DNA from 2 places in the Arthrobacter glycogeni genome. Region 1 is predicted to be linked to the other one. Evidence: riboswitches for the same ligand, from Rfam matches in the RefSeq annotation. Region 1 holds a riboswitch; the other holds the start of a gene.
What was found. A riboswitch is a leader RNA that binds a small molecule or an ion and turns the genes downstream of it on or off. The one in region 1 is predicted to bind cyclic di-AMP.

Region 1 (5,066 bases):
CGGGCAACCTGCTGGCGCGTAACCTGGACATCGCCGTCGACAATCCCGAGGAGGCGGCCAAAGCTGCCCTGTTCGGCACCGAGCGCGATGTGGACGTCATCCACGTCACAGTGGACCGCGCGCAGGAATCCCACGTGTTTCTGGTGATGGCGGGCCTGGGCTTTGACGCGTCAATCATGGCTGACACCCGCGACGACCTTAAAGACAAGGTGGGCTGGCTGGCCTACGTCGACGCCGGCATCCGCAACCTGGGCGGGAAACCCACCCGAACCCGTATCACCCTTGACGGGGGCGAGCCCATCGTCCGCCGCCTGCGCAGCGTGATGGGTGGAAACTGCGGCAAGATTATGGGCGGACTGGAGATTTTTCCGGGGGCGAAGATCGACGACGGCCTGCTGGACGTCATGACCGTTGCACCGACCGGTCGGCTGGGCTGGTTCGGCGTCGTCGGCAAGCTGTTCGCCCGGGGTAAGGGAAAAGACCCGTCGCTTGAGTACTTTCAGTGCAAGAGCGCCGAAATCCAGCTCGACGAGCCGCAGGAAATCCAACTGGACGGAGACCCACTCGGCAAGGGCACCCACATGGCCCTGCGCGTGGATGCAAACTCGTTGCGGTTGCGGATGCCCTACGGCAAGAAGGATCCAGCAGTAGTCACCAACCCGACCCCGTAGCTGCTCCAATTTCCCACCGGCCGGCCACGGTGGATGGGATTGTCTAGACAATCCCATCCACGGGGCTCAGCCGGCGGGATTCCCGGGCTGCGCGCTAAAGCCGGGTCTGGGGGTCGACCTTTTCGCCGTCGACCAGGAGCTCGAAGTGGAGGTGGCAGCCGGTTGAGTTGCCGGTGCTGCCGACGGCGCCGATGCCCTGCCCCTTCGCTACGGCATCCCCGACGCTGACACCGAGGGTGTTCAGGTGGTTGTAGGAGGTTTCGAGTCCCCCGCCGTGGTCCACCACGATCCGCTGGCCACCGCCGTAGGCATGCCACCCGGATTCCACCACGGTGCCGGCGCGGGAAGCCAACACCGGGGTGTCGCACGCGCCGGCGTAGTCGGTGCCGGTGTGCAGCTCGTCGCCGAGCCCGCCCATCGGATTCACTCGATAGCCGAACGGCGAGGCGATCGTTGCTTCCGTGATGGGCGCGGCGAACGTGGCGGCGTCACTGGACAGGACTGTAGTTTTGGCGGCCGGGGTGGAGGCCATGGCGAGCGGTGATTCCTTACCGAAGTCGATCGTGGCGTCGGCGTCAGCGGTGACGGGCGCGGTGGGGCTCGTCACCGCGTCCGCGATTGGCCGGGGTGGGACCTCCGCCGAGGGGAAGAACGCCGTCAGGGTAAGGCCCGCCGCTGCGGCGAGCGCCCCGGTGGCGAGGACAACTGACCGGCGGGGGAATGTGGGTTCGACGGACGCGCGGCGGCGCCCGGAAGTAACCGGATGGTGCACAACAAAAGCCTCTCTGCAACGCCGGTGAAGTTAGCTGTCGGATTCGAGCAAGAGTTGACTCGGCCCTCTGCCTACTGTTCCGACGAGAGCGGAAAAGCAATCTGCGAAGGGCTGCACCCCTAGGCAGGAAACTGCCAAAAGATGGGTCCTCCACCCCTGCCACGGTGAATTGGGGGCCAGCTACTGACAGGGTTAGGCGTGCAGTCTGGGAGCCACAATGATGCGAATGGCTCCCTACAAGGGTAGGCCACCGGCCGGAAAAGTTACAATTCCGTTACATATCACAGGGCGTGGCGGCTAGCTAAGCTCCGACCGGCCGCTGCGCCAATACCCCATGAAGGCAACCCGTTTGCGGTCGATGCCGACGTCGCGGACCAGATAGCGCCGCAATCCACGGACCATCGCGGCTTCGCCGGCAATCCAGGCGTAAAAGGGGAGGGCACCGGACGGCCGGTCCGGGTTAGGCGAGCCGATCAGTGCCGAAGCGTTCAACAGCTGGGGTGTCTCCCAAAGGATCGCCTCATCGATGTTCACCTCTTCCGGCTCGGGACCGGCCGCCGCGGCAGCGGCAGCCGCGAGGGTCAGACCGGCGGGAGAGCTGGGATCCACGCCGACGGCGAAGGGCGCCGCCAGCGACACCCAACCCGGGACGCGAACCGCGTCGCGGACCGCTGCGTCGAGGAGTTCCCCGTGGGGGTGTTGCCCCCGCGCCAGCCAGGTGATGTGAACCGAGGAGTCGGTAGGAACATCCTGGAAGTCCGCCCGGTCCGGCACCTCAAGGAAGGCGTGCCCACCCATGTGGGTGGGCAGCGAGCCAAGGATGGCGCTGATGGCGGGGACTGCTGTCTCGTCACCGGCGAGCAGGACGTGTTTGGCCAGCCCCGGGCGCCATTCGATCCCGCCGTAGGATCCGGCAGTGGTGCAGGTGGCGGCGTGGGCGTTCGGGCCGATCAACCAGATCCGGTCGCCGGGTGTTGCTGCGGCGGCCCAGAGCGACGCCGGACCCCCGTTCCCGTCGGCGTCGAAATGCATCACGAAATCGACATCAATCTCGGGCTGGTCGTCGTCGCACCGGGTTTCCCTGACGGTGTAGGTGCGCATCGATCCACGGTCGGCCGGGTCCAGGGCCAGCCACTGCTGGTACCAGCCGGGCCCCTCGGTGGGCGCCTCCAGCAGCTCCCGCAGATTTGGGTGGGGGGCGTCGTCGTTCTGGCTGGCGGGGATTACCACCTTGATCCGCAGATCGAGGGTCGCCCCCCGCACGCCGAAGTCCTTGAGGCAGGACCCGCCGAACGTGATCCGCTGGAAGTTGTCGCTCAGGCGCTGCACCCGGGCCACGACGACGTCGAAGGCTGTCACCGCCGGGACTGCCGCTTCGGTGCGCTGACCCTGCCGGGCGGTCCGGTTGCCGACGTCGGTCATGATGCCGCCTCCAGATGGTGGGCCGCCAGCGTGTCCTGCGGGTTGGGCAGGTACCCCCGCCCGGTGGTCGAGTCGGATGAAGCTGGGGTGGATTCGGCGTTCGAGTGGTGCCGGCCCACTGGCACCACCAGGGGTGTGCCGGACACAGGATCCGCAATGACGCGGCACTGCAGGCCGAAGACCGCTGTGACTGTCTCCTCGGTCACGACGTCGGCCGGGTTGCCCTGGGCGGCGATTCGGCCGTCCTTCATGGCGATCAGGTGGTCGGCGTAGCGGGCGGCGAGGTTGAGGTCGTGGAGAACGATGGCAACCGTGGTGCCATCGCGCCGGTTCAGGTCGGTGATCAGATCCAGCACCTCCACCTGGTGGGTGACGTCGAGGAAGGTGGTGGGTTCGTCCAGCAGGAGGATGTCGGTCTGCTGGGCCAGGGCCATGGCAATCCAGACGCGTTGCCGCTGACCGCCGGACAGTTCGTCAACGAATCGGTCGACGAGGTCGAGGGTGTCGGTGGCTTCGAGGGCGGCGGCGACAGCGGCGTCGTCGTCGTCGGTCCACTGCCTGAACCAGCCCTGGTGCGGGTAGCGGCCGCGCCCCACCAGATCGGCGACGGTGATCCCGTCCGGCGCGACGGGGGTCTGCGGCAGCAGCCCGAGGGTGCGGGCGACGGCACGGGTGGACAGCGCATGAATGTCCTTGCCGTCGAGGCTGACGACGCCGGCCGTCGGTTTGAGCAGCCGGGCGAGGCCGCGCAGGAGGGTCGATTTACCGCAGGCGTTGGCGCCAACGATCACCGTGATCCTGCCGGCCGGCAGTTCGACGGTGAGGTCCTGGACTACCTTGCGGTCATCGTACGCGAGGGTCAGCTCACTGGCTGTCAACGTCAAATCAGCCTCCCTGGCCTGTGCGGTTGGCGGTCACCAGCAGCCAGAGGAGAAACGGTGCGCCGAGGACGCCCGTCACCACGCCGACCGGCAGCGACACACCGGGAATCATTGTGGCGGCAACGAAATCGGCGCCGAGGACGATCACCGCACCGACCAGGCCAGCCACGGTGAGCGACACGGCGCCCTTGACGAGCCGCCGGGCGATCGGGCCGGCGAGGAACGCGACGAACGCCACCGGGCCGGCCGCTGCCGTGGCAACGGCGGTGAGGGCAACTCCGACGGTGATCAGGGCCAGCCGGGACGGCTCCACCCGGACACCGAGGCTCGCCGCGGTGTCGTCACCCAGTTCCAGGCCACGCAGCACCCGCGACAAGACCGCGGCGGTGGGGACCAGCAGCGCCAGGGCGAGCAGCAGGACGGTGGCGCGGTCCCAGTTACTGGAGTTCAGCGAACCGTTCAGCCAGACCAGCGCGTCGGACGCTGTCCGGATATCGGTGCGGGTCAGCAGGAAACTGACCATGGCGTGCATGACAGCGGCGAAGCCGATCCCCACGAGGATCAGCCGGTAGCCGGCCACCGATCCGCGGCGGGACAGCAAATAGATGGCGGCCGCGACGGTGAGCGCCCCGATCAGGGCGGACAGGGACACGGCAACACCGGCGGCACCGAACAGCACGATCGCCGCCACCGCCGAGGCGCTGGCGCCGTAGCTGATCCCGATAATGTCCGGGCTGGCGAGCGGGTTGCGCAGCAGGGTCTGGAAGATGGCGCCCGCGACACCAAAGGCCACGCCGATGAGGACGCCGATAACGGCGCGGGGCAGCTTGTTTTCCATCACGATGAAGGTGGCTCCGGGAATGTCAGCGCCGCCGAGGATCCTGAAGAAGTCGGGAATGGTCACCGTGTAGGTGCCGAGGAGGACGGTGACGGCGAACAGGACTGCGGTGATCCCAGCGAGGATGATGATCGCTCTGAGGCGCTGCGCGGCCTGGCGGTGCTGGCCGTCACTGATGGCGGCTCTCGGCGTCGGGCTGGTCGGGGCCGCGTGGGGCGCGGTGTGGAGGCTCACAGCTGGGCCAGTTTCCGCCGTCGGACCAGCCAGATGAACACCGGGGCGCCCATGATGGCGGTCATGATGCCCACCTGCACCTCACCCGGCGGGAGGATCAGTCGGCCGACGATATCGGCGCCGATCAGCAGGACCGGCGCGAGTACCATCGAAAACGGTAGGATCCACCGGTAGTCGGGGCCGGTGAGCACCCGCACCAGGTGGGGGATCACCAGGCCGACGAACGCGATCGGCCCGGCGGCGGCCGT
Region 2 (5,066 bases), on a different contig from region 1:
TAGTCCCTGGGCTTCAGCGTGAAACTCCGCGCTCATTTGCAGCGCGGGCATGGTGGCGTCAAGCGCTGGATTATAGAAGAAGGGCAGAGAGATCCTGTCGGTGCGGGTGCCCGGTGAAATAACACGGTGCAGTGTTGCCTTGAGGTAGCCGTTGGTGGCCAGCTCGAGCATCTCCCCGATGTTCACAACGAATGTTCCCGGAACGTCAGGGACGTCGATCCACTTCCCCTGGTAGTCCACCTGAAGGCCACCCTTCCCCGGTTCCACCAGCAGCAGCGTCAGCACGCCGCCGTCGCGATGGGACCCCACGCCTTGTTTGGGCTCGCTGCCGGATTCCCCCGGGTAGCGCACAATTTTGAGCATCGGGAACGCCCTGGAACCAAAGGCTTCATCGAAGCTATCCTCGGGGGCGCCAAGGGACACGGCAAGGGCCCGCAAAAGGTCGAGAGAGATGGTACTCAGGTGCTGTGTCCATTCAGCGACAACCTCTCGCATCCCGGGCAGTTCCGCAGGCCACAAATTGGGCCCTTCCAACCGCCAGTAGTCAGCAACACCTGCACCCGGCTTCACGGCATCGCGCTCGACGCCGATATCGATTTGCTCACGCCAGTCGACCGCCCGATCGGTCAGTTCACCGCCCATTCGGGTGTAGCCCCGGAACTGGGGACTGTGGACGTTTTCGAGCTGCAGTTTTTCTTCCTCCGGGAGTTCGAAGAAGCGGCGGGAAGTGGTAAGCATGGCGTCAACCAGGTCCTGCGGGATTCCGTGGCCAGCCAAGTAGAGGAATCCGACGTCATGCATTGCGTTGCGCAGGTCGTCCCGGAATTGCGACGCGTCCTCCTGGCCTGCGCTCAGCCGCGAGTAGTCCAGGACGGGCAATGATTCGAGTGACAAGTTCTTATAGTCCTTTGGTGCGAATTTTGGAAACCGAAGTCCGTATCCGCTCCAACGTTACGCCGCGAACCGATGGGCCGAACGTTCGCGTTGCGAAATATGTCATTGCTGGTGGGGTCACTGCGGATCGCGGCGGTCTGATTCGGGTTCATAGTCGGCCTCGAGCAATGTCGCTGACAGGTTCCACCCGTTGGGTATCCGTCCGCCGATCTCCCCAGCTTGAGGGTCAGGCCAAAGCTTGTACCCATGAACCCCCTACATGGGCGGAGCCTACTTTCTGGGGTGCTTTCGTCGTAATCGTTCCAGCGCTCGACGGGCCAGTCGGTCACCGTTGTGCGCAGCGGTCTTCAGGAGCGCTCTCCCTTCCTGCCGGTATCCGGAGTGCCATAGCGCCAGTCCGAGGTTGTGGGCTGCATTCGGTTCCCCTGCACCGACGGCCTGGCGGAGCACCGCAATTTCCTCGGAGGTGCGGCCCATCTCACCGTATAGATTCGCCAGGGGAATGAGGACGTCGACGCTGCCCCTAGCTGCATGGTGTTGCAGGAGGGCGACTGCTGCGTGCCCGCTGAGTTCGCCGTCGAGCACTAGTTCAACCGCGGCTTCGGCATTGTTGTCTTTGGCTTCGATTAGAACCTTCAGGGCACTTCGCTGGTTCCCTTGGGCCCGATAGGCGCGGGCCAGGCGTACCGGAACCGTCGGATGGTCGCCGGCTCGCTGGAACCAAAGAATTGCATTCTCGGCGTCGTCTAGTTCCAGGTAGATCTGGCCCAGCGTCGGCGCAGCGTGGGGATCGTTTGCTTCGTAGGCTTTTTTGAGCGGCGCGATGGCCGGCCCGAGTTTGCCTTCGTCCCAAAGGAACGTGCCGTAATTTAGCAGGGCGTCAGTCACGCCGGCGTCGATGGCGAGCAGGTACAGCACCTCGACCGCTTCTGCCTTCGAGATCTTTTGCAGGTCGTTTGCTGCGTTGAATAGCCCATCAGGGTCAGTGAACCGGGCATGTTTAATCGACGCCCGGAAACTGCACTGGCGGTCGTCTTCCTGTCGCATTCCTTCCACCGGTTCACTCTCGCATATCTACGGAGCCTTCGATCGAAAAATGTCGTGACAACTCGGGCCTGGCGACGCAGACCGGAATGATCCGAGTTTGACTTAGGTGAGAAAAAGCCATGCACAGCCGAGATGTTGGTGTGGCAGCTAGACCGCTATTCGTGCCAGCCCAGAGCAATAGGCGATGATGAGGCTTGGAACGTGACTGTCCTGTCCGACTCACCGGTAACTATCAGCCAGCCATGGGCAAGCGAGGACGACCCGGTCCCGGTTCTGGGCAAGCACGGTCCTGCATGCGGGCTCCTGGTTGCTGGAGGAACGCAAAAGTGGCAGGCGTCCTCCGTTCAGGACACCCGCCACTTCCCATCAAGTTTTACGGCAATGTTCCGTAGAGGCTTCGGAGCTAGCCGTTGACTCGCACGAAGTATGAGCCGGCGAGGTCGGACAGCGGGTGCTCGATGGTGAGGTTCGAGCCGTTCATGCCGCTGCTGATGACGTTGCCGTTCCCGACGTAGATACCGATGTGACCGGGACGGACAACGAGGTCACCGGGCGCTGGAGTTGAGACCCGGGTTCCGTACTGATCGAACTGCAGGGGTCCGAGGTCGCCGACGTTCAAGCCGATGGAGCGCAGTGCACGCTCGACGAGAATCGTGCAGTCCTGGATGGAACCGAGCTGCCCGTAAGCCGAAGCGACCAGCGCTCCGCCGACGCCGCTGGCGGAAACCGAAGAGCTTTCAGGTGCGATTGGGGTAATGGAACCGGAAGCCAGGCTCATCATTGCTGGTGCGGCCGGTGCCGGAGCCAATGGCGCTGGAGCAACCGGTGCTGGCGTGAATGCCTGGGCGGCGGCCGCAGCAGGAACGGCGTCTGGAACGACGGCGGCAGCGCTTCCGCCGCCAGTGAGCTGGATCTGCTGCCCTGGGAAGATGACCGAGGCGTACGACAGCCCGTTCTGCGCCAGGAGATTCTCAAGGTTGATCCCGTGCCGTGCTGCGATCGCCCCTAGTGTGTCGCCGGCGACGACCGTATAAGCATCCGCGCCAGCTGCTGGTGCCGAAACGGTTGCTGCCTGCGCGGTAGTTGCGGCGTCCTGAGTATAGGTTCCGGCGTGGGCGGTGGCTCCGACGGAGAAGACGAGGCTGCCGGTCGCGGCTGCGATGATGGCTGGCTTGCCCAGTGCGACGGCGTTGGTCTTCGCGGCCTGAGTCAGGCCCTCGAGGGCGATGGAGTGGGTGGTGATGGCGCGGTGGCGTGCCGGAATGGATGTACGTGACATGGTGTTTTGCCTCTCCCATGCCTGCGGGGTGAGCTGTCGGGTTCGGATGGGAGTCACCCGGCCGTCCGCCACCCGTGTGCTGTCCCGCATTCGCGTACGATGCAGGTTCTGCACTGGACAGTCGGATCGACTTAACCCCGAGGGTCACCGCGTGCGGTGGCCCGGTGGAAACGTGGTTCCCCCGTCCCTGCCATCTGGATTGTGCGAACGGCTCCCGGAGCAGCGGCAGGGCTCGGCATTCTGCGCGGGAATGTGATCTCGGCGGGGTGCCGGGATCACTCGTAAGAGAATACCCCACGCTAGTATTTAAGTCACATTAGGGTAACGGCCTGTGGGCATTGGCGAACCCTAGACCAGATTATTGCTGGTGGTTTGATCTGATGTCCCCGAAGGTCTGACCGTTGTCATTGGAGACCTGGACACCGTCTTCGGTCGCGACCCAGATTCGCAACGTGGAGTCGTCAAGTACGTGGGTTGCGATCGCGGACGCCTCGCCGCGAACTGCCCCCTGTGGGACCCAGGTCAGACCAGCGTCACTACTGGTGTGGATCTGGCCTTCGACTGTGACTCCGGCAGCCTCTCCTCCGGAGAGTGCGGTGAGCATCAGCAAGGGTGCGCTCGGAACGGCGGCCCAGGTTTCGCCGTCGTCGGTCGAGCGTTGCAGGCCTTCCTCGGTGGTTGCCAACACAACGCTGTCCCGGGACGTCGCGGCGAGGTTGAAGGCGGGTATCTGTTCATCCGCGGCTTCCCAGGAGGTACCGTCGGCGCTGATCCGGAGCTGCCCATCGAATCCGACTATTCCACCGTCGGTGGCGGCAAGGGCGTGGAAGTCAGACTCGCCCTGCCTGGATAGCGGCTGCCAGGTCTGGCCCTGGTCTGTCGATCGGATCAGGCCCACCGGGTTCGGTAGGTCGGTTCCCGGGCCGGGATGACCCGATGCGTACAACTCGCCGTTCCCTGCTGGGGTGAAACCCATCAGGTCGATGGTCGGCCCGATCTGGATTGCTGGCGACTCTGAGACGTCAAACAGTCCGTCGTGGGTGGCCAACAGAACCCGGTTCGTGTCCGGGTCCACGCTCATCCCATGGATGTGACCGGCGGGATAACCCTGCGCGTCGGCGTCGGCGGAGTCAACGTCGACGGACTCAGAGGAATCACTACTGTTCGAGCTCGGTGAGACTTACGTAGAGCAAGCAGTGAGCACCAAAAGGCCAACGGTGAGAACGGCCATTTTGGCACCTCGTTGCAGGCGTGGGACGGGGGGTTGGGGGCGAGGCACAGTGGCAATCCTTTGTTGTGACAGAAAAAGTGGGGAGAGGGTGGGAAGGGCCAGATGCCTGGCCCTTCCCTTCGCGAACTAATCTTCGGTTAGAGTTCCGCGAGCAGTTCTTCCATTTCCTGAATTTCGGCTTGCTGGGTTTCCACGATCATCTCAGCGAGGGCGATCGCTTCAGGGTTCTCGCCGTTGTCGATTTCTTCCTGCGCCATGTCCACCGCCCCGTTGTGGTGTGCGGTCATGGATTCCAGGAACATCTGGGCCGCTTCGCCGCCTTCGGCCGCTTCAAGGTCAGCCATCTGATCCTCGTCCATCATTCCGTCCATGCCACCCGTAGACCCCATGTCGTGGCCCTCCATGCCTCCTTCGGGCATGGAGGGGCGATCCCAGGCTTCGAGCCAGCTCGTCATGGTTTCGATCTCGGGGTCTTGCGCAGCCTTGATCCTGGTGGCGAGGTCGATGACACTGGGGCTGATGTTGTCCTTGGTCAGCATCATGTCGCTCATTTCCACCGCCTGCTGGTGGTGGGGAATCATCAGCTGGGCGAACATCGCATCCGCGTCGTTGTGC

Region 2: linked by a shared signal. The riboswitch ahead of ACX80G_RS09615 (LysM peptidoglycan-binding domain-containing protein) and the one ahead of ACX80G_RS05680 (M23 family metallopeptidase) in region 1 are both predicted to bind cyclic di-AMP.

What each region holds. Positions count from the first base shown of each region.
Region 1 is NZ_JBTNDV010000004.1:47,369-52,434, forward strand. Features, by position in the region: gene ACX80G_RS05675 (diacylglycerol/lipid kinase family protein) at 1-671, shown strand, start outside; gene ACX80G_RS05680 (M23 family metallopeptidase) at 766-1,443, opposite strand; cyclic di-AMP (ydaO/yuaA leader) riboswitch at 1,448-1,635, opposite strand; gene ACX80G_RS05685 (siderophore-interacting protein) at 1,741-2,865, opposite strand; gene ACX80G_RS05690 (ABC transporter ATP-binding protein) at 2,862-3,749, opposite strand; gene ACX80G_RS05695 (FecCD family ABC transporter permease) at 3,751-4,761, opposite strand; gene ACX80G_RS05700 (FecCD family ABC transporter permease) at 4,815-5,066, opposite strand, start outside.
Region 2 is NZ_JBTNDV010000007.1:162,725-167,790, forward strand. Features, by position in the region: gene ACX80G_RS09605 (isopenicillin N synthase family dioxygenase) at 1-894, opposite strand, end outside; gene ACX80G_RS09610 (tetratricopeptide repeat protein) at 1,165-1,941, opposite strand; gene ACX80G_RS09615 (LysM peptidoglycan-binding domain-containing protein) at 2,345-3,220, opposite strand; cyclic di-AMP (ydaO/yuaA leader) riboswitch at 3,224-3,436, opposite strand; gene ACX80G_RS09620 (F510_1955 family glycosylhydrolase) at 3,579-4,310, opposite strand; gene ACX80G_RS09625 (DUF305 domain-containing protein) at 4,589-5,066, opposite strand, start outside.